Regions from separate parts of the Streptomyces sp. Da 82-17 genome, predicted to be linked through region 2. Evidence: riboswitches for the same ligand, from Rfam matches in the RefSeq annotation. Region 2 holds a riboswitch; each other region holds the start of a gene.
The links. A riboswitch is a leader RNA that binds a small molecule or an ion and turns the genes downstream of it on or off. The one in region 2 is predicted to bind cyclic di-AMP.
Positions count from the first base shown of each region.

Region 1 (5,234 bases), on a different contig from region 2:
GCACCATCCGCACCGAACTGCCCGTCTACGCCGCGGCCGGCTGGATCGGCCCGCCCGAGGCGTACGCCCTGTCGTCCATGCGCGCCCGCCGCATCGCCCGCGAGTACGCCGCGCACCTCGGCGGCCCGCCCGCCCAGCGGGCCGTCGCGGAGTACGAGGCGTACGCGACGTCCCTGGCGTTCCTGCGGCACCGGGGGCGGCGCGGCCGGGCGGGCGCCGAGTTCGTGTTCCGGGAGCGGGAACTGCTCGACGAGATCTGGCGCCGCCGCGAGACCGCCCGCCCGGCCCTGGACTACGCGGCCCGCGCCATCGCCCCGGCACCGCGCCCGTACGCCCCGTACCCGTACGCCCCGCACCCCCACCCGTACGCGCCCCCGCAGGGCCCGCACCTCGCGTACGTGCCGCGGCCCGCGTACGGGCAGCCGCCCGCGCCGTACCCCGCCTACAACCCCTACCGGTCAGGCTGAGGCGGCCGTCAGGTCGGCCAACTCGGCGTCCGTGAGCCGGAGTTCGGCGACCGCGAGCAGCGCGGGCAGCTGCTCGACCGTGCGGGCCGAGGCGATCGGCGCGACCACGGTCGGCTGCGCGGCGAGCCAGGCGAGGGCGACGGTGGCGAGCTCGGCGTCGTGCGCGGCCGCCACCCGGTCCAGGGCGTCCAGCACCCTCACGCCGCGCTCGGTGTCCAGATGCCCGCCCGCACTCTGCGCCCGCACGCTGTCCACCGTCGCACCCGGGCGGTACTTGCCGGTGAGGAAGCCGGAGGCGAGCGCGTAGTAGGGCACGGCGGCGAGGCCGGTCCGCGAGGCGACCTCCTGGAGGCGGCCCTCGTACGTGTCGCGGGAGACCAGGTTGTAGTGCGGCTGCAGCGCGGCGTACCGCGTGAGGCCCTCGCGCTCGGCGAAGTCGAGGGACTCGGTGAGGCGCTCGGGCGAGATGTTGGAGGCGGCGACGGCGCGCACGGTGCCGGCGCGGACCAGCTCGTCGAGGGCGGTGACGATGTCCTCGACGGGGACGCTCGGGTCGTCGAAGTGCGTGTAGTAGAGGTCGATGTAGTCCGTGCCGAGGCGGCGCAGGGAGTCCTCGACGCCCCGCTTGATGGTGCCCGGGGCGAGGCCCTTCACGCCGTCGAGCCCGCCGACCTTGGTCGCGACGACGACGTCCTCGCGATTGCCGCGCGCCGCCAGCCACTTGCCGATGACGGTCTCGGACTCGCCGCCGCTGTTGCCCGGCACCCAGGCCGAGTAGACGTCGGCGGTGTCGATGAAGTTGCCGCCGGCCTCGGTGTAGGCGTCGAGGACCGCGAAGGACTGCTCCTCGTCGGCGCTCCAGCCGAAGACGTTGCCGCCGAGGGCGAGCGGGAAGACCGAGAGACCGGACGGGCCGAGGGTGCGCAAAGAGGTCATGGGGACGTCAACAGCCGCCGTGGACGGGCCTATTCCGGTCCGCGCACCGCTGAGGGGTACGCGCACAGGAAAGAGGGACCCGCCGCACGACGGCTGTGGAGGACATGCCTCACCTCACCGATGCATGCCTCGTACCGGCAGCCCTGACGTCGGGGGGTAAGCCGCCAGGACCACCGGAATCCAGGAACCTCCCGGGGAGCCGTGGCGGCTCGGCCGGTCGAGATCAGATGCTGACGCCCTTGCTGCGCAGCCAGGCGCTCGGGTCGATCAGCTCGCCGCCGGCGGTCTTCACCTCGAAGTGCAGGTGCGGGCCGGTGGAGTTGCCGGTCGAGCCGACGCGTCCGATGACGTCGCCCGTCTTGACCTCCTGGCCGACGCTGACGCTCATCGACGACTGGTGGTTGTACGCCAGCTCGGTGCCGTCGTCGAGCTCGATGACCGTGCGGTAGCCATAACTGCCGGACCAGCCGGCCTCCTTGACTGTGCCGCTGTGGATCGACTTGATCGGCGTGCCCGTGGGGGCGGCGAAGTCCAGGCCCGTGTGGTACCCGGAGGACCACATCGAACCGGCCTGCCCGAACACGGTGCTGATCGTGTACGACGCGAGGGGGGCGGTGAAGCTGCGGGCGAGCTTGGCGAGGCGCTCGGCCTCCGCCTTCCGCTTCGCCTCCTCCTCGGCCTTGCGCTTGGCCTCGGCGGCCTCCCGCTCGGCCTCGGTCTGCTGCTTCTCGGCCTCTTCGGCGGCGGCCTTGGCGGCGGCGTCGGCAGCGGCGGCCTGCTCGGCGGCCGCGGCCTCCTCCTGCTTCGACTCGGCCTGCTGCATGATGCGCGAGCGCAGCGCCTCACCGGCGTCCGCGGAGGCGGCCTGCGGCTCGCCGTCGAGCTGGGCGACGGGGGCGCCGGACGCGGCGGTGGCCTGGGTGACGCCCGAGAAGTCGTCCCCGGCGTCCGCGGAGTCGTCGGAGATCAGGGAGCCGACGCCCGGCAGGGACTCGGCGTCGGGCAGCGATTCGGTGACACCGGAGAGGTCGGGCAGCGAGATCGGTACCGGCGGGCGGTCCTTGGCGGTCGCTATGCCGCCGGCGCCGACCGCGGCGATGACGCCGACGCCGAGCACCGTGGAGCTGCGCGCGAAGCCGCCGCGCTGCTTGCCGACGCGGTGCCGGCCGCGGACCGGGCGAACGGACTCCTCAGTGGGGTTCCACTCTTCCCAGGGCCCTTCGTCGTGTCCGAACGCCGTCTCGCCGTCCGGGAAATACGCGGGCTCATGGCCGGTCGTGCCTCGGCTTGCGGGGGTCGCCACTGGGGCGCACTCCTTTCCTTCCTTCTCGCCTACCGGGTTAGCTGACGGGTTCGGAACAGGAAGGTTTCCTACGGGCGAAGAACGCCCGATTCACCCCAAGTTGGTGGTTCCCCGGCTCCCTTGCGGGATTAAGCGTGTGCGCACGGAGCCGACTCTTGTGACGGCTGGGACGACCGCGCTGCGTTATCGAACGTTAATAGACAGCGGCATCGGATTCCAAGCCGTTCCGACTGATCGTTCATGGCTCTGGCCAAGCCTTTTCGGGACACGAGGGGGCGGAACCGGGCGAGTTGACCACACTTTCTCCACAACTCGCGGCCCTCAAGTTTCTGACGTTGCGTCATTTGTTATGCGGAGGGCGGCGCTTCACTCACAGAGGGTGACAGCGGGCGGCCCCTTCGGCTCGTCCGCCGCGGGCCGCCGCACCGCGAGCAGCGCCATGTCGTCCGTCATGCCGCTCCCGCCGGTGTGCGCCCGCACCTCGTCGGCCACGGCGGCGAGCAGCGCGTCCGGCGCCGCGAACGTCCGGCCGCTGAGCCGGGCCGCCGGATCGTAGAACTCCCCCGCCTCGTCCCGCGCCTCCGAGAGGCCGTCGGTGTAGAAGAGCAGCGTCGCGCCGCCGGGGAAGGCGCACTCGCCCGCCCGGTCCGGCCACATCCCGAGGTCGCCCATGCCGAGCGGAAGCGCCGGCTCCGCCGCCGCGAGCACCGCGAGCCGCCCGCCCGCGTACAGCAACAGGGGTTCCGGATGGCCCCGGTTGATGAACCGGACCACCTCGCGGCCGTGCGGCATCTCCGCGAGCACCGCCGTCGTGAAGCCCTCGAAGGCGTCCAGGCCGGAGCGCCGGACGCCCTCGCGCGCCAGCGCCCGCTCCAGGCGCTGTGCGACCGCCTCCAGGGTCGTCTCCTGCTCGGCCGCCTCCCGGAACGCCCCGATCACCACGGCCACGGCCTCCACAGCCCCGAGCCCCTTGCCGCGCACGTCGCCGACGATCAGCCGTACGCCGTGCGGAGTCTCCTGCACCGCGTACAGGTCGCCGCCGATGAACGCGTCCGCCTGCGCCGCCTCGTAGCACGCGGCCACCTCCAACCCCCCGATCCGAGAAGCCGGTTCGGGCAGGACGGCGCGCTGCGCGGCCTCGGCGATCTCCCGCGCGGAGGCGAGCTTCTCCCCGCGGTGGCGTACGACGACGTTGATGAGGACGGCGAGCGCGGAGACCGTGAGCACGTTGATCAGCTCGGTCAGCTCCTGCGGCCGGCCGACCGTCCCGTAGTACAGCTGCAGCAGCACCACGGACGCGGACGCGGCGACGCCCGTCAGGACCGTGCCCGACAGGCCGAAGAACGGGGCCGCGACGAGCGGCGCGGCGCAGAACAGCGGCGCCGCCGTGAACCTCGGCGGCGTCAACAGCGCGGAGACGAGCCCCACGAGGACGAGCAGCGCGGGCAGCGTACGAATGAACGCGTGCGCGTGCGCGTGCGTGAGAGGCCGTTTCCGCTCCTGCCCCCCAGCCCCGCCGGGCGGTCTGCGGGGCGGTCTGCGGCGCGCACCACCGCCGCCACCGGCCCCCTCCCGGCGCCCGCCTCGCCGCGCTCCGCGCGCTCCTCGCTGCCCCACCGGTCGTCTCCTGCCTGCCGCACCTCCCCAGGCTCGGCGGCGTACGGCGGCCCGGCGACCGCTCGGCGGCCGTACGGGTTAAGGGGTGGCGTTCGGCCTCACCAAAATGGCGTACACTTGTGTTTACCGACGCGGGGTGGAGCAGCTCGGTAGCTCGCTGGGCTCATAACCCAGAGGTCGCAGGTTCAAATCCTGTCCCCGCTACTGAAGCCTCAGGCCCGGCACGTGAAAGCGTGCCGGGCCTGACGCGTTTTCACGGCCCTTCACGGCTGCGGCCCCTGCCCGCCCGCAGCACTCCCCACGAACACGACAGCGCCCGAACCACCGCAGTGGCTCGGGCGCTGCCCGGCAGGTCGGACCGGGTTCCCCCGGGGACCCTCGCGTCGTAGGCCGTGTGGGACTCGAACCCACAACCAATGGATTAAAAGTCCACTGCTCTGCCAATTGAGCTAACGGCCCGCGTCAACGCACCCCCCGAGCATAGCCGCAGGAGCGGACAGAGCCGATCGGGTATCGGTGCGTCGATGCGAAAGCGGGCCCGCTCGGCGAAGCGGACCCGCTGTCACATCAGTCGGTCGTGCCGACCGGATCAGCCGTTGCGCTTCCAGCGCGGCTTGTCGTCGCGGCGCCCGAAGGAGCCGGCGCCGCGGTCGTCACGGCGGTTGAACGGCCGGTCGCTGCCGCCCCGGTGGTCGCGGCGGTCACGGTTGAACGGGCGGTCGTCGCGGTTGAACGGACGGTCGCTGCCGCGGTGGTCGCGGCGGTCGCGGTTGAAGCCGCCGTTGCCGCCCCGGTCGTCCCGGCGGAAGCCGCCCCGCTCGTCGCGGCGGTCACGGTTGAACGGACGGTCGCCGCCACCGCGGTGCTCGCGGCGGTCGCGGTTGAACGGACGGTCGCCGTCCCGGCGTTCA
Region 1 covers NZ_JBJURH010000006.1:381,776-387,009, reverse strand. Annotated here, with positions in the region: gene ACIDOF_RS13590 (PrsW family intramembrane metalloprotease) at 1-467, shown strand, start outside; gene ACIDOF_RS13585 (aldo/keto reductase) at 459-1,403, opposite strand; gene ACIDOF_RS13580 (M23 family metallopeptidase) at 1,627-2,706, opposite strand; cyclic di-AMP (ydaO/yuaA leader) riboswitch at 2,718-2,851, opposite strand; gene ACIDOF_RS13575 (PP2C family protein-serine/threonine phosphatase) at 3,073-4,323, opposite strand; tRNA gene ACIDOF_RS13570 (tRNA-Met) at 4,454-4,527, shown strand; tRNA gene ACIDOF_RS13565 (tRNA-Lys) at 4,710-4,782, opposite strand; gene ACIDOF_RS13560 (DEAD/DEAH box helicase) at 4,913-5,234, opposite strand, start outside.
Region 1: another riboswitch for cyclic di-AMP. It lies ahead of ACIDOF_RS13580 (M23 family metallopeptidase); the one in region 2 lies ahead of ACIDOF_RS31915 (transglycosylase SLT domain-containing protein).

Region 2 (5,234 bases):
CGTTGTCCGGGCCCATGTGGGCGTAGTACGCGGGTATGTCCTCCAGGCCCGCGAGCAGCTCCGCGACGAACGTGTCCACGTCGGCGGTCAGGGCGCTGTTGGCGGCCTTCTCCTTGCCGATGGTCGTGGCGTCGCCGTCGGCCTGCGCGGAGGAGCAGAAGCTGCCGAAGCCGTGGGTGGGCAGCACCGCGGTGTCGTCGGGCAGGGCGTCGGCGAGCCGGTGGGCGGAGGCGTGCTGGGCGCGGGCCAGCTGCTCGGTCAGGCGGGGTTCGACCAGGTCGGGGCGGCCGACCGTGCCGATGAGCAGGGAGCCGCCGGTGAACGCGGCGACCGGGCGGCCGGCGTCGCTGAGCACGTACGCGGTGTGGTGCGGGGTGTGGCCGGGGGTGGCGACGGCGGCCAGGGCGAGGTCCGTGTCGACGTCGACGGTGTCCCCGTCGGCCACGGGGGTCCGGGCGAAGGAGACGTGCGCGCCGGCCGGGACCAGGTAGGCGGCGCCGGTGAGGCGGGCGAGCTCCAGGCCGCCGGTCACGTAGTCGTTGTGGATGTGCGTCTCCACGACGTGGGTGATGCGCACGCCCCGCCGCGCGGCCGCGGCCAGGACCTGGTCGATGTCCCGCGGCGGGTCCACGGCCACTGCCGCGCGCTCGCCGCCGGCCAGGTAGCTGCGGTTGCCGAGGCCCTCGAGCTCGATGGTGTCGACGAAGAACACAGGGAAACTCCTCACGGACGAAAATTACCCCCCGGGGTATGTCACTCACCTTAACAGCATTACCCCCGGGGGTATATTTCCGGGGCTGTGAGCACGTGACGGACCCGACAACCGCCTGGGGTGCGGCACTCTCGCCACTGCCGGGAGCAGCGGGAACACAGCGCAGCGGGAACGCAGAGCGCAGAGGGAGGAGCGGAGACGTGGGGGCCGTACGGGGCGAGGAGGCGTCGGCGTCGACGGAACTGTGGGCGCGGCACCGGCCGCTGTGCCCGCCTGTGGGCCATGAGCTGCGCGGCCCGTACCGGGACGCCTGGGTGCGCTTCCACAGCCTGCCGGGCTCGAAGCGGTACGCGGAGGACGAGGCCGATGCGGCCGAGCGGGACCGGATGCGGGGGCGGCACGCCGAGTGGCTGCCCGCCCACCCCTCAGGGCTGTGACAAGGCCCCGGAGAACCCCGAGAACCCGGAGAACCCGGAGTACGCCTCAGCGGCGGACCGCTCGTACCACCGTGTCCAGGGCCGCCGCGTCCCCCACGGGGCGGCGGGCGACCTCGGCGACGGCGATGTCGGCGTACGGCTCCCAGGCCGCGGTGACCTGGTCCGTACTGGAGAGGACCTGCAGGTCCTGGGGGCCGCCGATGCCGTGGTCGAGGTTGCTGATGTCGTGGCCGACGAGGAGCAGGGTCGCTCCGGGCCGGGCGACACGGCAGGCGGTGTCGAGGACCCCCTCCATATCCTGCCGAGGGAGCTGGAGGTAGGAGAGGAGCACCAGGTCGTACGCGGACTCCTGCGGGGCGTAGCGCGTCACGTCGGCCAACTCGGCGTGCACATCGGCCTGTTGGCGTTCTGCGAGGTCGGCCATGCGCCGTACGGCGACGGGTGAGAAGTCGACCGCGTCGACGCTCCAGCCCCGGCGGGCCAGCCACAGGGCGTTGCGCCCCTCCCCGGCGGCGAGGTCGAGGGCGCGGCCGGGCGGGAGTTCGGAGGTCTCACGGACGACCCACAGGTTGGGCTCGGCGGGCCATACGCGTTCCTCCGCGCCGTACCGCTCGTCCCAGGCGTTCGCGTCCACGTCCCTCACTCCTCCTCGCGCTCCGACCGACGAGCCCCCGACCACCGAGCCCCGCGGCCCACTCCGTCGCCGGACCCCACAGCCGTCAAGCTACGCGCGCCCGCACGGGGCCGCGACCCGCCGCCGGCGCCCACCCGGTGCCCCAAGTCGCCCCACCCGATCCCGCTCACCCCCACCCGCTCACCTATGTCCGAGTTCGCCCGATTAAGTCACCTCATTACAGCATTGGCGGCTTACATAAATTAGCGCCCATATTGGTGACACAGCACCTGAATTGCCCGTCAGATTCGCCCGACTTCCGCATTTCACGGCCGTATCGAATTCAGTGAGACGGGTCACACGGAACAACCGTCCCCCCGACAGACGCCGAAAACGCACATCCGGTTCCCGCAAAGCGAGTTGAGCCTTTTCGATCTCGGCGGGCGGCGTGTTCCAGGACACATGAATGCGCTCCGTACATTCCCCGTTCAATTTCCGACCTTGTTCCTCCGCGACTTTCTCGCCTAACGTCACCGTGAATCCGGACGGAACGCCGAATCCTGCCGCCGCCCGGAGAACCTCACACCGACTCACTTACGCACGGCAGGAGCGGGGGACCCAGGTAAGTCGCCGGTCCGGCACGTCCGGAACGGCTTGGGGTGAAGTCGCATGCGCAGTGCGACCGGACATCTCCCGTCCGAACCCGACAGCTCACCTCGTAGGCGACGGAGAGGAATTCGTCATGCCTGCAAAGGGAAAGCACCGCCGCCCCAAGTCCCGTTCGCTCAACCGGGGAATCGCCTTCGTGGGGACCGGCGGAGCAGCGCTCGTACTTCCGGTGATCGGCGCGACCGCGGCGAGCGCGGCGCCCGCGGGTGCGGCCAAGGCCGAGGCCGTTCAGGCGAGCCCGGCCGCGAAGCCGGCCGCCGCGAAGACGTACACCGTCGTCGCGGGTGACTCCCTCTCCGCGATCGCCCGGGAGCACTCCCTCAGCGGCGGCTGGAAGAAGCTGTACGAGGCCAACCGCGACGCCCTCGGCGACAACCCGGGCCTCATCCACCCCGGCCTGAAGCTCACCCTCGGCAAGAAGGCCGAGAAGGCCGACGCCTCCCGTGCCTCCGCCGAGCGCGCCGACCGCTCCGAGCGCAAGGGCGCCACCGAGGTGCAGCCCGCCGCGGCGAAGAAGGCGTACACCAACGACCTCGACGGCTGGATCCGCGAGTCGCTCGACATCATGGCCCAGCACGGCATCCCCGGCACGTACGAGGGCATCCACCGCAACATCATGCGGGAGTCCTCCGGCAACCCGCTGGCCATGAACAACTGGGACATCAACGCCCAGAACGGCACCCCGTCCAAGGGTCTGCTGCAGGTCATCGCCCCCACCTTCGAGGCCTACCACGTGCCCGGCACGTCGACCGACAGCTTCGACCCGGTCGCCAACATCACCGCCGCCTGCAACTACGCGGCGGACCGCTACGGCTCGATCGACAACGTCAACGGCCCGTACTAAACGAGCAGTCGGGCCGGACGGGTTCGTCCCGTCGGCCACGGCGACCGCCTCGGAGGGGGCGTCACGGCAGCGGAAGTCTCCGCCGTCGTGACGCCCCCTCCGCGCATGACATGGCGAGGCGCGTCAGCCCCGCAGCGACGCCGAGATGTCCTCCAGGCTGCGGCCCTTCGTCTCCGGCAGCTTGCGGTGCAGGTAGACCACGCCGAGCAGGCCGAAGAGACCGTAGATCCAGAACAGACCGGTGGGCGTGAGGGCGTTGATGGTGGTGAGGACGGTGAGGGAGATGGCGAAGTCGAGGCCCCAGTGGGTGACGTTGCCGAAGGAGCTGGCCTTGCCGCGTACCGCCGTCGGGAAGATCTCGCTGTTGATGAGCCAGATCGCGAGGCCGAGGCTGGGCGCGAACGCCGCGATGTACAGGCAGAGCCCGGCCACGAGCAGGCCGCCGGAGACGGGGCGCCCGTCGTCGCCCATCAGGTACAGCGCGCCGAGCAGCACGAGCGCCAGGACCACGACCGACGTGCCGCCGAGCAGCAGCGGGCGGCGGCCGACCCGGTCGACGAGCAGCAGCGCCACGAACGTCAGGCACATGTTGACCAGGCCGATGCCGAGCGAGGAGAGGATCGCGGCGGAGCTGCCGAAACCGGCCTGCTTGAGCATGGTCGGCGCGTAGTAGATGACCGCGTTGACGCCGACCAGCTGGTTGGTGGCCGCGACGACCACGCCGAGGATTACGGCGGGACGCATCGCGGGGCGCAGCAGATCGCGGTAGCTGGTGCGGGTCTCGGCCGCGGACAGCGCCTCGATCTCGGCGAGTTCGGCGTCGGCGGCCTCGGGCGTACGGGTGCGGAGCAGCGCGGCGCGGGCCTCGTCGCGGCGGCCGCGGTCGAGGAGCCAGCGCGGGCTCTCCGCGAGGCGCAGCACGCCGGCGAACATCGCGAGCGCGGGCAGCAGCCCGAGCCCCAGCATCCAGCGCCAGCCCTCACCGTCGTCGAAGAGATAGCCGACCAGGTACGAGACGAAGATCCCGACCGTGATCATGAGTTGGTTGAGCGACACCAGCCGGCCGCGGGAGCGGGCCGGGGCGATCTCGGCGATGTACGCGGGCACCGTCAGCGACGCCGTGCCGATCGCCAGGCCGAGCAGCACCCGGGCCACGATCAGCACCTCGACGCCCGGCGCGAGGGCGGAGGCGACCGCGCCGACGGCGAACACCGCGGCGCCCACAAGCAGCGTCCGCCGCCGGCCCGCCGCATCCGTCACCGCGCCCGCGCCCAGCACGCCGACGATGGCGCCGAGCAACAGCGAGGCCACGGTGACCTGTTGCATCCCGTCGGAGAGCCCGAACTCCGGCGCGATGAACAGGAGGGCCGAGGAGATGATCCCGGTGTCGTACCCGAAGAGGAACCCGCCGAGCGCGGCGACCCCGGACGCCCCGAGCACGGAACGGCGCGCGGCGGCACTCAGGGGCGGCGGGCCCGGCGGTGTGCTGGTTTCGACAGAGGCGGTGTGCGGCATGGTGCGGCTCCTGACGGTGGGACAGGTGATGGCGTACGGGCGCGGGTGAGCCGGGACAGGCGGTCGCGTACGTACGGGAGTTGGGATCTCGCTGCGTGAACGGAGGCTTGGCGTACGGGAGTTGGTGCGTCGGGGCCCGCCGCCCCGCACGGGACGGTGCGCCGGGGGCCCGTCGTCCCGCGCGAGTCGGCCGGCGGGACGACGGGCCCCCGACTGCGGCCGCCGCTGCGGGCGTCGGGACGTGCTGAGCGGCTCCGGGGACGGTCACGGGCGTCGTGGCGGCACGCGTCGTCGGGTGCCGTGGACGTCCGGTCGGGAAGCGACCGACCCCGGTGCAGCATCGTGACGGCAGAGAACGATCCGCGCAACCGTTTGCGCAATCGTTTTCGCGAGTTGTCTCACGTACGATCCGTACGACCACGATCCGTACGAGTCCCCTACAGC
Region 2 covers NZ_JBJURH010000025.1:39,477-44,710, forward strand. Annotated here, with positions in the region: gene ACIDOF_RS31900 (MBL fold metallo-hydrolase) at 1-712, opposite strand, end outside; gene ACIDOF_RS31905 (hypothetical protein) at 913-1,149, shown strand; gene ACIDOF_RS31910 (class I SAM-dependent methyltransferase) at 1,196-1,783, opposite strand; cyclic di-AMP (ydaO/yuaA leader) riboswitch at 2,336-2,500, shown strand; gene ACIDOF_RS31915 (transglycosylase SLT domain-containing protein) at 2,505-3,275, shown strand; gene ACIDOF_RS31920 (sugar porter family MFS transporter) at 3,399-4,790, opposite strand.

Region 3 (5,234 bases), on a different contig from region 2:
TCCCCGCCCCGGAGCGCGGCACGCTGTCCAACGGCCTGACGGTGCTGCGCTGCCACCGCCCCGGCCAGCAGATCGTCGCCGTGGACGTCGTCCTCGACGCCCCGCTGGACACCGAGCCCGAGGGCCTCGACGGCGTCTCGACGATCATGGCGCGGGCCTTCACCGAGGGCACCGACAAGCACTCCGCCGAGGAGTTCGCCGCCGAGCTGGAGCGCTGCGGCGCCACGCTCGACGCGCACGCGGACCACCCCGGCCTGCGCATCTCCCTCGAAGTGCCGGTCTCCCGGCTGCCGAAGGGCCTCGCGCTGCTCGCCGACGCGCTGCGCGCCCCCGCCTTCGAGGACAGCGAGATCAAGCGCCTCGTACGCAACCGCCTGGACGAGATCCCGCACGAGACGGCCAACCCGGCGCGGCGCGCGGCCAAGGAGCTGTACAAGCAGCTGTTCCCGGCCGAGGCGCGGATGTCGCGGCCGCGGCAGGGCACCGAGGAGACCGTCGCCCGCATCGACGCGGCCGCGGTCCGCAAGTTCTACGACGCGCACATCCGCCCGGCCACCGCGACCGTCGTCGTCGTCGGTGACCTGGAGGGCGCCGACCTGGACGCGATGCTCGCCGAGACGCTGGGGGAGTGGACGGGGAACACCGCGGAGCAGCGCCCCGCGGCGCCCATCACCGCGGACGACACCGGCCGGGTCTTCATCGTGGACCGTCCCGGCGCCGTGCAGACGCAGCTCCTGATCGGCCGTATCGGCGCGGACCGGCACGACCAGGTGTGGCCGGCGCAGGTGCTCGGCACGTACTGCCTGGGCGGGACTCTGACGTCCCGTCTGGACCGGGTGCTGCGCGAGGAAAAGGGCTACACCTACGGTGTGCGGGCGTTCGCGCAGGTGCTGCGGTCGGCCGCGGACGGCAGCGGTGCGGCGATGCTCGCGATCAGCGGTTCGGTGGACACCCCCAACACCGGCCCGGCACTTGACGACCTGTGGAAGGTGCTGCGGACCCTCGCGGCCGAGGGTCTGACGGACCCGGAGCGGGACGTCGCGGTGCAGAACCTGGTGGGTGTGGCGCCGCTGCGGTACGAGACGGCGGCGGCCGTCGCCGGCACGCTCGCGGACCAGGTCGAGCAGCAGCTGCCGGACGACTTCCAGGCGGAGCTGTACCGCCGTCTCGCCGAGACGGGCACGGTGGAGGCCACCGCGGCCGTCGTCAGCGCGTTCCCCGAGGACCGTCTCGTCACGGTCCTGGTGGGCGACGCCGACCAGATCGCCGAGCCCGTGAAGGCGCTCGGCATCGGTGAAGTGACCGTTGTCACGGGCTAGTCGGGCCGCCGCGGCGACGCGGTGACGGGCTCAGGGGCCCCGGTGGCGCACCCGCGCCACCGGGGCCCCCACCGTTCGAGCACCTCGTCATGCAATGTCCGATTAGGGCTGAAATTTCAGAGTGGTTGGGGATCTGCCCTGTGGCGTGCACTACAAAAGGCGTGATCCGTTTGTTGATTGAAAGATGTCCCGTTTAGCGTCGGTCCGGCTGTTCGCCAGCTATGCGCCGCGCCCGCGGCACCGGACAGTCATCGCCGAGTCCCCGTACGGCGCGAGCCAGGGGAGCCGGGGACCCACACGCAGTCCCTGGGGTGAATCGGACGCCCTCCCGCGCGGAGGGGGCCCGTAGGAGACCTTCCTGCTCCGAACCCGTCAGCTAACCCGGTAGGCGAGAAGGAAGGAAAGGACACCGCCACCCCATGGCCTTCGCCCGTGCCACCGGGAAGCACCGCCGTCCCAGCCGCCTGACCCGCAAGAGCGCCACCATCGCCGGTGTCGCCGCCCTGACCACCTCGGGCGTCGTCGGCGGCCTCTCCGCCCCCGCGATGGCCGCCGAGAGCTCCGCGGCCCTCGACGACACCGGCATCAACCAGGCCGTCTCCGTGGGCGATTCGCTCGCCGAGCAGATAGACGCCCAGGCCGCCGCCCAGGAGAAGGCAGCCGCCAAGGCCGCCGCCAAGAAGAAGGCCGAGGAGCACGCCGAGGCCGCCCGCAAGGCCGAGGCCAAGCGCAAGGCCGCGGAGAAGGCCAAGAAGGAGCGCGAGGCCAAGGAGCGCGCCGCCCGCGAGGCCGAGCGCAAGCGCCTCAACAGCTACACCGCCCCGGTCGCCGGCTCGTACATCTCCACCGGCTACCAGACCGGCGGCGCCCTCTGGTCCTCCGGCAGCCACAGCGGCGTCGACTTCCACGCCGGCTCCGGCACCTCCGTCGTCGCCGTCGGCTCCGGCACCGTCGTCGAGGCCGGCTGGGGCGGGGCGTACGGCAACAACATCGTGATCAAGATGAACGACGGCACGTACACCCAGTACGGCCACCTCTCGTCCATCGGCGTCTCGGTCGGCCAGACCGTCACCCCCGGCCAGCAGATCGGCCTCTCCGGCTCGACCGGCAACTCCACGGGCCCGCACCTGCACTTCGAGGCCCGCACGTCGCCCGAATACGGCTCGGACATCGACCCGGTCGCGTACCTGCGCTCGCACGGCGTGAACGTCTGACGCCACCGCACGCACCCCGCACCGAAGGCCCCGGCATCCGCTGCCGGGGCCTTCGGCGTTCCCGGACATTGCTCCTCGCTCCACCGGCCGATCCGATTCGGCCGGTTTTCGGCCGGGCGCAGGCCAAAAGACTTCCATGAATTCCGGTGAGTCGTCGGAAATTCAGGTGTGCTGGAATAGAGTCGCAGAACGGGTGATTCACAGGTGGAGGTCCGGTCATGCGCATTCCGGCGCACTCGGTATGCACGGCGATTCGCGACGACATCGTCGCGGGAGTCTTCGAACGCGGCGGCCGGCTCACCGAAGAGGTCCTCGCGCGGCGGTACGGCGTCTCCCGCGTCCCGGTCCGCGAGGCGCTGCGCACCCTGGAAGCGGAGGGGTTCGTCAGCACGCGCAGGCACGCGGGCGCGTGCGTCGCCGAGCCCACCGCGCAGGACGCCGCCGACCTGCTCGAGGCCAGACAGCTCCTCGAACCGCTCGGCGCGGCCCGCGCGGCGCAGCGCCGCACCGAGGCCCACCTCAAGGTGCTGCGCGGCCTCGTACGGCTCGGCCAGGAGCGCGCCCGCGCCGGGCACAGCGACGACCTGCGCTCTCTGGACGGCTGGTTCCACGAGACCCTCGCCCAGGCCTCCGGCAGCGCGGGCCTGACCGCCCTGCTCACGCAGCTGCGCCAGAAGATCGCGTGGATGTACGCGGTCGAGCCGCCCGCCAAGCCGACCGAGTCCTGGGCGGAGCACGGCGCGATCGTCGACGCGGTGGCCCGGCGCGACGCGGAACGCGCCCGCGCCCTCACCGCCCAGCACACCGAACGCTCCAAGGCCGCGCACCGGCTGCGTTTCGCGGACGGCGGGGCGCGGGTCGGCAGGGTCGCTGCGGTGAGGACTTCGCAACATTCCGTAAACATGGCGAGCGGCCGGAATTAACGAAAGCCGTATACGAATAGGGTGTACGGGCCGGGAATTGTTGCGCCCCGTTGCGGGCTGCCCATTTCTCTGCGGCCCCGTCTGGTCCGTTTATCTCGTACGGCTGTCGGCAGTGCCTTTTGGTGCGTGCCGCAATACCGGCCGCGAAAAACACGGAAGCCCCGCAGACCTCGTCGGTCTGCGGGGCTTCCGCGGCAGTGGTGCGCCTGAACGGGTCAGGCCGGGGCCGGAGCCCCGTGCGTCCGAGCCGGGCTCGGACGCTCAGACGGTCTCGGGGAGCTCCTCGAGACCCTCGGAGACCAGCTTCGCCAGACGGTCCAGGGCGACGTCCGCACCCTCGGCGTCGGAGGCGAGCACGATCTCCTCGCCGCCCTGCGCGCCCAGGCCGAGCACCGCGAGCATGGAAGCGGCGTTGACCGGGTTCCCGTCGGCCTTGGCGATCGTCACGGGGACGCCGGCGGCCGTGGCCGCGCGGACGAAGATGGAGGCGGGACGGGCGTGGAGGCCCTCGGCCCAGCCGACGTTGACGCGGCGCTCAGCCATGTGATGCTGCCCTTCAGGTGTCGCTCAAGCACTTGTCTAGACCACTGTCTCATACCGCGGCGGATGCTCCGAGAGGCCGTACGTCCTGAACCCCGGCCGCCGTCCGGCCTTCCTACCTTGCATCGCACGGGGCGGCACCGCGACCCGTACTCAGTGGGTGAGACGGGCCCGAGGGCGGGTCGGGAGGCGGCTCCGGGGACGGCTCCAGGAGGGGGGGCGGGCGCGGGTTTTCCACAGGCCCGGGCCGAAGGTCGTACCGGGCTGTCCACAGGCCCTGACCGAAAGGCCGGTTCGCCGTACTCTGGGCCGCATGACGCCGGTCGAGCACGCGGACTCCACGGACGCCGCCTACCCCGCCCACTGGGAGGCGGACGTGGTGCTGCGCGACGGCGGCACGGCACGGATCAGGCCCATCACCACCGAAGACGCCGACCGCCTGGTCAGCTTCTACGAACAAGTCTCGGACGAGTCGAAGTACTACCGCTTCTTCGCTCCGTACCCCCGCCTGTCCGCCAAGGACGTCCACCGCTTCACCCACCACGACTACGTGGACCGGGTCGGCCTCGCCGTCACCATCGGCGGCGAGTTCATCGCGACGGTCCGGTACGACCGGATCGACGCCCAGGGACGTCCCGCGTCGGCCCCCGCGGACGAGGCCGAGGTCGCCTTCCTCGTGCAGGACGCCCACCAGGGCCGCGGCGTCGCCTCCACGCTCCTCGAACACATCGCGGCGGTCGCCCGCGAGCGCGGCATCCGCCGCTTCGCCGCCGAGGTGCTGCCCGCCAACAACAAGATGATCAAAGTCTTCCGGGACGCCGGGTACGAGCAGAAGCGCAGCTTCGAAGACGGCGTCGTCCGCCTGGAGTTCGACCTCGAACCCACCGAGGCCTCGCTCGCCGTGCAGCGCGCCCGCGAGCAGCGCGCCGAGGCCCACTCCGTGCAGCGGCTGCTCACCCCCGGCTCGGTCGCCGTCATCGGCACCGGGCGCCGCCCCGGCGGCATCGGCCGCACGGTCCTGCACAGCCTGGTCGAATCCGGCTTCACCGGCCGGGCGTACGCGGTGAACAGCGCCTTCGCCCCGGACCAGAAGGAGATCGACGGCGTGCCCGCGCACCGCTCCGTGCGGGACATCGACGAGCCGGTCGACCTCGCCGTCGTCGCCGTGCCCGCCGAGCGCGTGCCCGAGGTGGTCGCCGAGTGCGGCGAGCGGGGAGTGCGCGGACTGGTGGTGCTCT
Region 3 covers NZ_JBJURH010000018.1:58,528-63,761, reverse strand. Annotated here, with positions in the region: gene ACIDOF_RS26925 (M16 family metallopeptidase) at 1-1,319, shown strand, start outside; cyclic di-AMP (ydaO/yuaA leader) riboswitch at 1,562-1,724, shown strand; gene ACIDOF_RS26920 (M23 family metallopeptidase) at 1,739-2,533, shown strand; gene ACIDOF_RS26915 (GntR family transcriptional regulator) at 2,752-3,456, shown strand; gene ACIDOF_RS26910 (HPr family phosphocarrier protein) at 3,718-3,999, opposite strand; gene ACIDOF_RS26905 (GNAT family N-acetyltransferase) at 4,310-5,234, shown strand, end outside.
Region 3: another riboswitch for cyclic di-AMP. It lies ahead of ACIDOF_RS26920 (M23 family metallopeptidase); the one in region 2 lies ahead of ACIDOF_RS31915 (transglycosylase SLT domain-containing protein).

Region 4 (5,234 bases), on a different contig from region 2:
CTTCTCGGTCTGCTCGCGGGCCTCGGCCAGCTTCTGCTCCTGCTCCGCGATGTCGGCGCGCTGCGCCACCCACTGCCGCATCGGGTACGCGAGCGCCACGATCAGCGAGCAGACGACGAGGGCGAGGAGCGCGGCGCGGCCGGTGAGGCGGGAGCGGCGGGCCTGCCGTTTGGTCTGGGAGCGGTAGACCCGGGCGGCCGTCTGCTCGCCGAGCAACCGGATCCTGGTCGCGGTGGAGAACCGGTCCCGGTCCTTCACGGCCATGTCCCCGCCTCCCGTTCACACGCACGTACGTCCCCGCACACGGTACGGGACCGGGTGCGGGGACGTACGTAACTACCTGGTGACTACGGCTCAGCCCTTGAAGCGCGGGAAGGCGCTGCGGCCGGCGTAGACCGCGGCGTCGTCGAGGATCTCCTCGATGCGCAGCAGCTGGTTGTACTTGGCGACGCGCTCGGAGCGGGCCGGGGCGCCGGTCTTGATCTGGCCGCAGTTGGTGGCGACGGCCAGGTCGGCGATGGTGACGTCCTCGGTCTCGCCGGAGCGGTGGGACATCATGCACTTGAAGCCGTTGCGCTGGGCCAGCTCGACGGCGTCCAGGGTCTCGGTCAGCGAACCGATCTGGTTGACCTTGACGAGCAGGGCGTTGGCCGAGTTCTCCTCGATGCCGCGGGCCAGGCGCTCCGGGTTGGTGACGAACAGGTCGTCGCCGACGAGCTGGACCTTGGAGCCGAGCTTCTCGGTGATGACGTTCCAGCCGGCCCAGTCGTCCTCGAACAGCGGGTCCTCGATGGAGACGAGCGGGTACGCGGAGACGAGCTCCTCGTAGTACTCCGTCATCTCGGCGGCGGAGCGGTCCTTGCCCTCGAAGTTGTACTTGCCGTCCTTGTAGAACTCGGAGGCGGCGACGTCGAGGGCGAGGGCGATCTGCTGGCCGGGAACGTAACCGGCCTCCTTGATGGCCTCGAGGATGAGGTCGAGGGCCTCGCGGTTGGAGCCGAGGTTCGGGGCGAAGCCGCCCTCGTCGCCGAGGCCGGTGGCCAGGCCCTTGCTCTTCAGGACCTTCTTCAGCGTGTGGTAGACCTCGGTGCCCCAGCGCAGCGCCTCGGAGAAGGACTCCGCGCCGATCGGGGCGATCATGAACTCCTGGATGTCCACGTTGGAGTCGGCGTGCGAGCCGCCGTTCAGGATGTTCATCATCGGCACCGGCAGCAGGTGCGCGTTCGGGCCGCCGAGGTAACGGAACAGCGGCAGGTCGCTCGCCTCGGAGGCGGCGTGGGCGACGGCGAGGGAGACGCCCAGGATGGCGTTGGCGCCGAGCGAGCCCTTGTTGTCGGTGGCGTCCAGGTCGAACATGGCCTGGTCGATCAGGCGCTGCTCGGTGGCGTCGTAGCCGACCAGCTCCGGGCCGATCTGCTCGATGACCGCGAGGACGGCCTTCTCGACACCCTTGCCCTGGTAACGGTTCGGGTCACCGTCACGGAGTTCGATGGCCTCGAAGGCACCGGTGGAGGCGCCGGACGGGACGGCGGCACGGCCGGTGCTCCCGTCGTCGAGGCCGACCTCGACCTCGACCGTGGGGTTGCCTCGGGAGTCCAGGATTTCCCGGGCTACGACGACGTCGATGGACGGCACGAGCATCTCCTTCTGGGATGTGACGCAAGCTGTGCTTGCACGAGGGCCGCGCCCTTGCGGCCGACCTTCTTTGCCTTGCGTCTCACGAGCCTAACCGCCCGCTGAGGCTCGGCCACCCGGCCGCCCGCCCGCTGGGACGAAAAGAGGCCCGAAGAATCGCATTGCGGGGCAAAAGAGCAACAACACTACCGAGCGGTACGCGGGTGTGCGCCACCCCGCTCAACAGCGCACGCGGTGGTGCAGGCGGTACGGCACGCGGTACGGGCATGCCCCCGCCCCGGCGCGTACGGGGGAATGCACGCCGGGGCGGGGAGTGTGGGGGGCGCCGCGCGGGCCGCTTACTTCAGGTGCAGCTGCTGGCCCGGGTAGATGAAGTCGGCGTCGTCGACGATGTCCTTGTTCAGGTCGAACAGCTTCGCCCAGCCGCCCTTGACGTCGTGCGCCTCGGCGATGGAGGAGAGGGTGTCGCCCTTCTTCACCTTGTACTCGCCGTCGCCCTTCTTGACCTTCTTGCCGGTCGGGGTCTCGACGGTCTTCTGCGGGGCGCGCTCCTGCGAGCGGGAGGCGGGCTGCTCGGCCTTGCGCTCGGGCTGCGGGGCGGCCTGCTGCTGCGGGGCCTGCTCGGCGGGCTGCGCCGAACCGCCGCCGTCGTAGGCGGCGTTGGAGAGGCCGGTGCCGCAGTTCGGCCAGGCGCCCTTGCCCTGTCCGGCGAGGACCTTCTCGCCGATCTCTATCTGCTGGGCCTTGGTGGCCTGGTCGGCGGTGGCCGCGTACTTGGTGCCGCCGTAGGCGTTCCAGGTGGAGGCCGAGAACTGCAGGCCGCCGTAGTAGCCGTTGCCGGTGTTGATGGACCAGTTGCCGCCGGCCTCGCACTGGGCCACGGCGTCCCACTCGGAGGCGGTGGCGGCGGAGGCGGAGCCCGCGGTGGCCAGCGGGGCGGCGACCGCGGCGCCGGCGACACCGGCGAGCGCGAGGGCGCGGCCGGCCTTCTCGGCCTTGGTCAGACGACGGTGCTTGCCCTTGCCGGAGAACAGCATGGAGTAATCCCCTCACCGACGCCTGCGAGGTGAGCTGTCGGGTTCGGGCCGTGTGAGTTGCCCGGCCGCCTCGTTCCGTACACCCCGAAATCCGGGACATACGCGGCGACTTCACCCCAAGCCGTTCCCTGCACCGCTGCGGGCTCCGCGTGGAGCCTCAACGGCCGGGCCCGGCGCAAACCTTGGGTCCCCCGCTCCTGCCTACGGCGCTTGACGCGACGACTGTTCCCAAGGGCCGCCGGCAGGATTCGGCGTGACGGCCATCGGGGCCCGCCAGTGGCGAGCGGTGACGACCGTAGCCGTGCGCTCGGTGGAAATACCAAGCCGATCAGGGCTGATGAGACTCATCTCTCACCCCGGGCGAAGTGTCTTTATAACGGACATTCAGCAGCGAACTGCCGCCGGATTCCGCCCAGTTTCACCCTGCTCGCACCCACACCGGCCGGCCGCCGGTCAGCCGAGGTCGAGCCGCTGGCCAGGGAGGATGAGGTCCGGGTCGGAGCCGATCGCGTCCTCGTTGGCGGCGTAGAGCGCGGGCCAACCGCCGTCGACGCCACGGGCGTCGGCGATCGCGGAGAGGCTGTCGCCGACGCGGACCGTGTACGCGCCTTCGGCGTCGCCGCGGGAGCCGTCGCCGCGCGAGGCGTGCCGGCCCGAGGAGTTGGAGTCGCGACCCTCCTCCGGGGAGTCCGGGGACTCGGGGGCGGGTTCGCCGCGATGCTTTCCGGAGCCGTTCTGGCCGGAGTTGCCCGTTTCGTCCGCGCTGTCGCCGCTGCCCTTGCCGTCGGATCCGCCGCCCGTCCCGCCGTCCGCCTCGCCGTCCGTTTCGCCCTTTGTGTCGTCTGACGGGGCGTCGGTCGGGGAGTCGGTCGGGGTGTCCGCGGGCTCCTCGACGGAGGTGTCGCCGGGCGGGGTCGGGTCCTCGGCTGAGGGGTCGTCCGACGGGAACTCGGTGGGCTCCTCGCTCGGCTCCTCGCTCGGCTGGTCCGACTGGTCGCCGTCCGCGGGGTCGGTGAGCGGGAAGCCGGCGACCAGGCCGCAGGTGGGCCAGGCCAGCGGCCCGCGCTCGGCGAGCACGTTCTCCGCCACGGCCACCTGCTGGGCACGGCTGGCCAGGTCGGCGCTCGGGGCGTACTTCAGACCGCCGAAGGCCTCCCAGTCCGCCTGGGTCAACTGGAGGCCGCCGTAGTAGCCGTTGCCGGTGTCGGCGTTCCACACGCCGCCGCTCTCGCAGTCGGCGAGGCGGTCCCAGGTGTTGGCGTCGACGGTGGCGTCCGCGGCACTGGCGCCGGTCGCGCCGAGCAGCGGGATGGCGATCGCTGATCCGGTCACTCCGGCCGCGACCACGAGGGCCGGGGCCTGGCGGGGGCGTCGGTGACGACCGTTCCCGGAGAGCATGCGGTTCCCTTTCGCGCGACGACAGGCATGGCGTCTGCAGCCGTGGCGTGTGACAGCCGTGGCGTCCGAGCCGAGGGTGAAACGTAGCGACAGTCGAACGCTTGTCACAACCCGATACAGCGCAGATCACGTGAAAGTCACAGTGCTGACGCCGTGTCAGAAACCTGGTCCGTGCGGGCCCCTGGCGCCCGGGGGATCACTCCGGTGTGAACTCCACGGGCAGCGTGCGCAGTCCGCGCATGATGAGCCCGCCGCGCCACCGCAAATCGGTAGGTTCTGCCGCGAGCCGCAGGTCGGGGAGGCGGCGCAGGAGCGTCGCGATCGCCGACTGGGCCTCCAGGCGGGCGAGCGGTGCGCCCAGGCAGTAGTGGATGCCGTGCCCGTATCCGAGGTGCTGGTTGTCGCGGCGGGCGAGGTCGAGGGTGTCGGGGTCGGTGAAGCGGTCCGGGTCGCGGTCGGCGGCGGCGAGGACGACGAGGACCGGGTCGCCGGCTGCGATGTCCTGGCCGCCGATGCTGAGCGGCTCGGTGGCGAAGCGCCAGGTGGCGAGCTCCACCGGGCCGTCGTACCGGAGGAGTTCCTCGACGCCGGTCTCCAGCAGGTCGGTCTCCCCCGCGGCGAGGGACTTCTGCAGCCGCTCGCGCTGACCGGGGTGGCGGAGCAGCTGGTACGTGCCGTTGCCGATGAGGTTGACCGTGGTCTCGAAACCGGCGAAGAGCAGGATGAACGCCATCGCCGCGGCCTCGTTCTCGGTGAGGTGCTCGCCGTGGTCGCTGGCCTTGATGAGCCCGGAGATCAGGTCGTCGCCGGGGTCGAGGCGCTTGCGGTGGATGAGTTCGGCGAGGTAGCCGCGCATCTTCTTCACGGAGCGGGCGACGCCGCCGCGCGGTCCTCCGCCGTGCCGGATCATCATGCCCGCCCAGTCCCGGAAGTCGTCCTGGTCCTCGCGGGGGACGCCGAGCAGGTCGCAGATCGCGTAGATGGGCAGCGGGAAGGCGAACTCGTGGATGAGGTCGGCTTCGCCCTTCGCGGCGAACCGGTCGATGAGCTGGTCGGTCAACTCCTGCACGCGGGGCGCGAACTGGGCGACGCGGCGCGGTGTGAACGCCTTCGACACGAGCCGCCGGAGCCGGGTGTGGTCCGGCGGGTCGATGTTGAGCAGAT
Region 4 covers NZ_JBJURH010000017.1:93,087-98,320, forward strand. Annotated here, with positions in the region: gene ACIDOF_RS26205 (FtsB family cell division protein) at 1-264, opposite strand, end outside; gene eno (phosphopyruvate hydratase) at 355-1,635, opposite strand; gene ACIDOF_RS26215 (transglycosylase family protein) at 1,974-2,672, opposite strand; cyclic di-AMP (ydaO/yuaA leader) riboswitch at 2,677-2,891, opposite strand; gene ACIDOF_RS26220 (transglycosylase family protein) at 3,126-4,004, opposite strand; gene ACIDOF_RS26225 (cytochrome P450 family protein) at 4,267-5,234, opposite strand, start outside.
Region 4: another riboswitch for cyclic di-AMP. It lies ahead of ACIDOF_RS26215 (transglycosylase family protein); the one in region 2 lies ahead of ACIDOF_RS31915 (transglycosylase SLT domain-containing protein).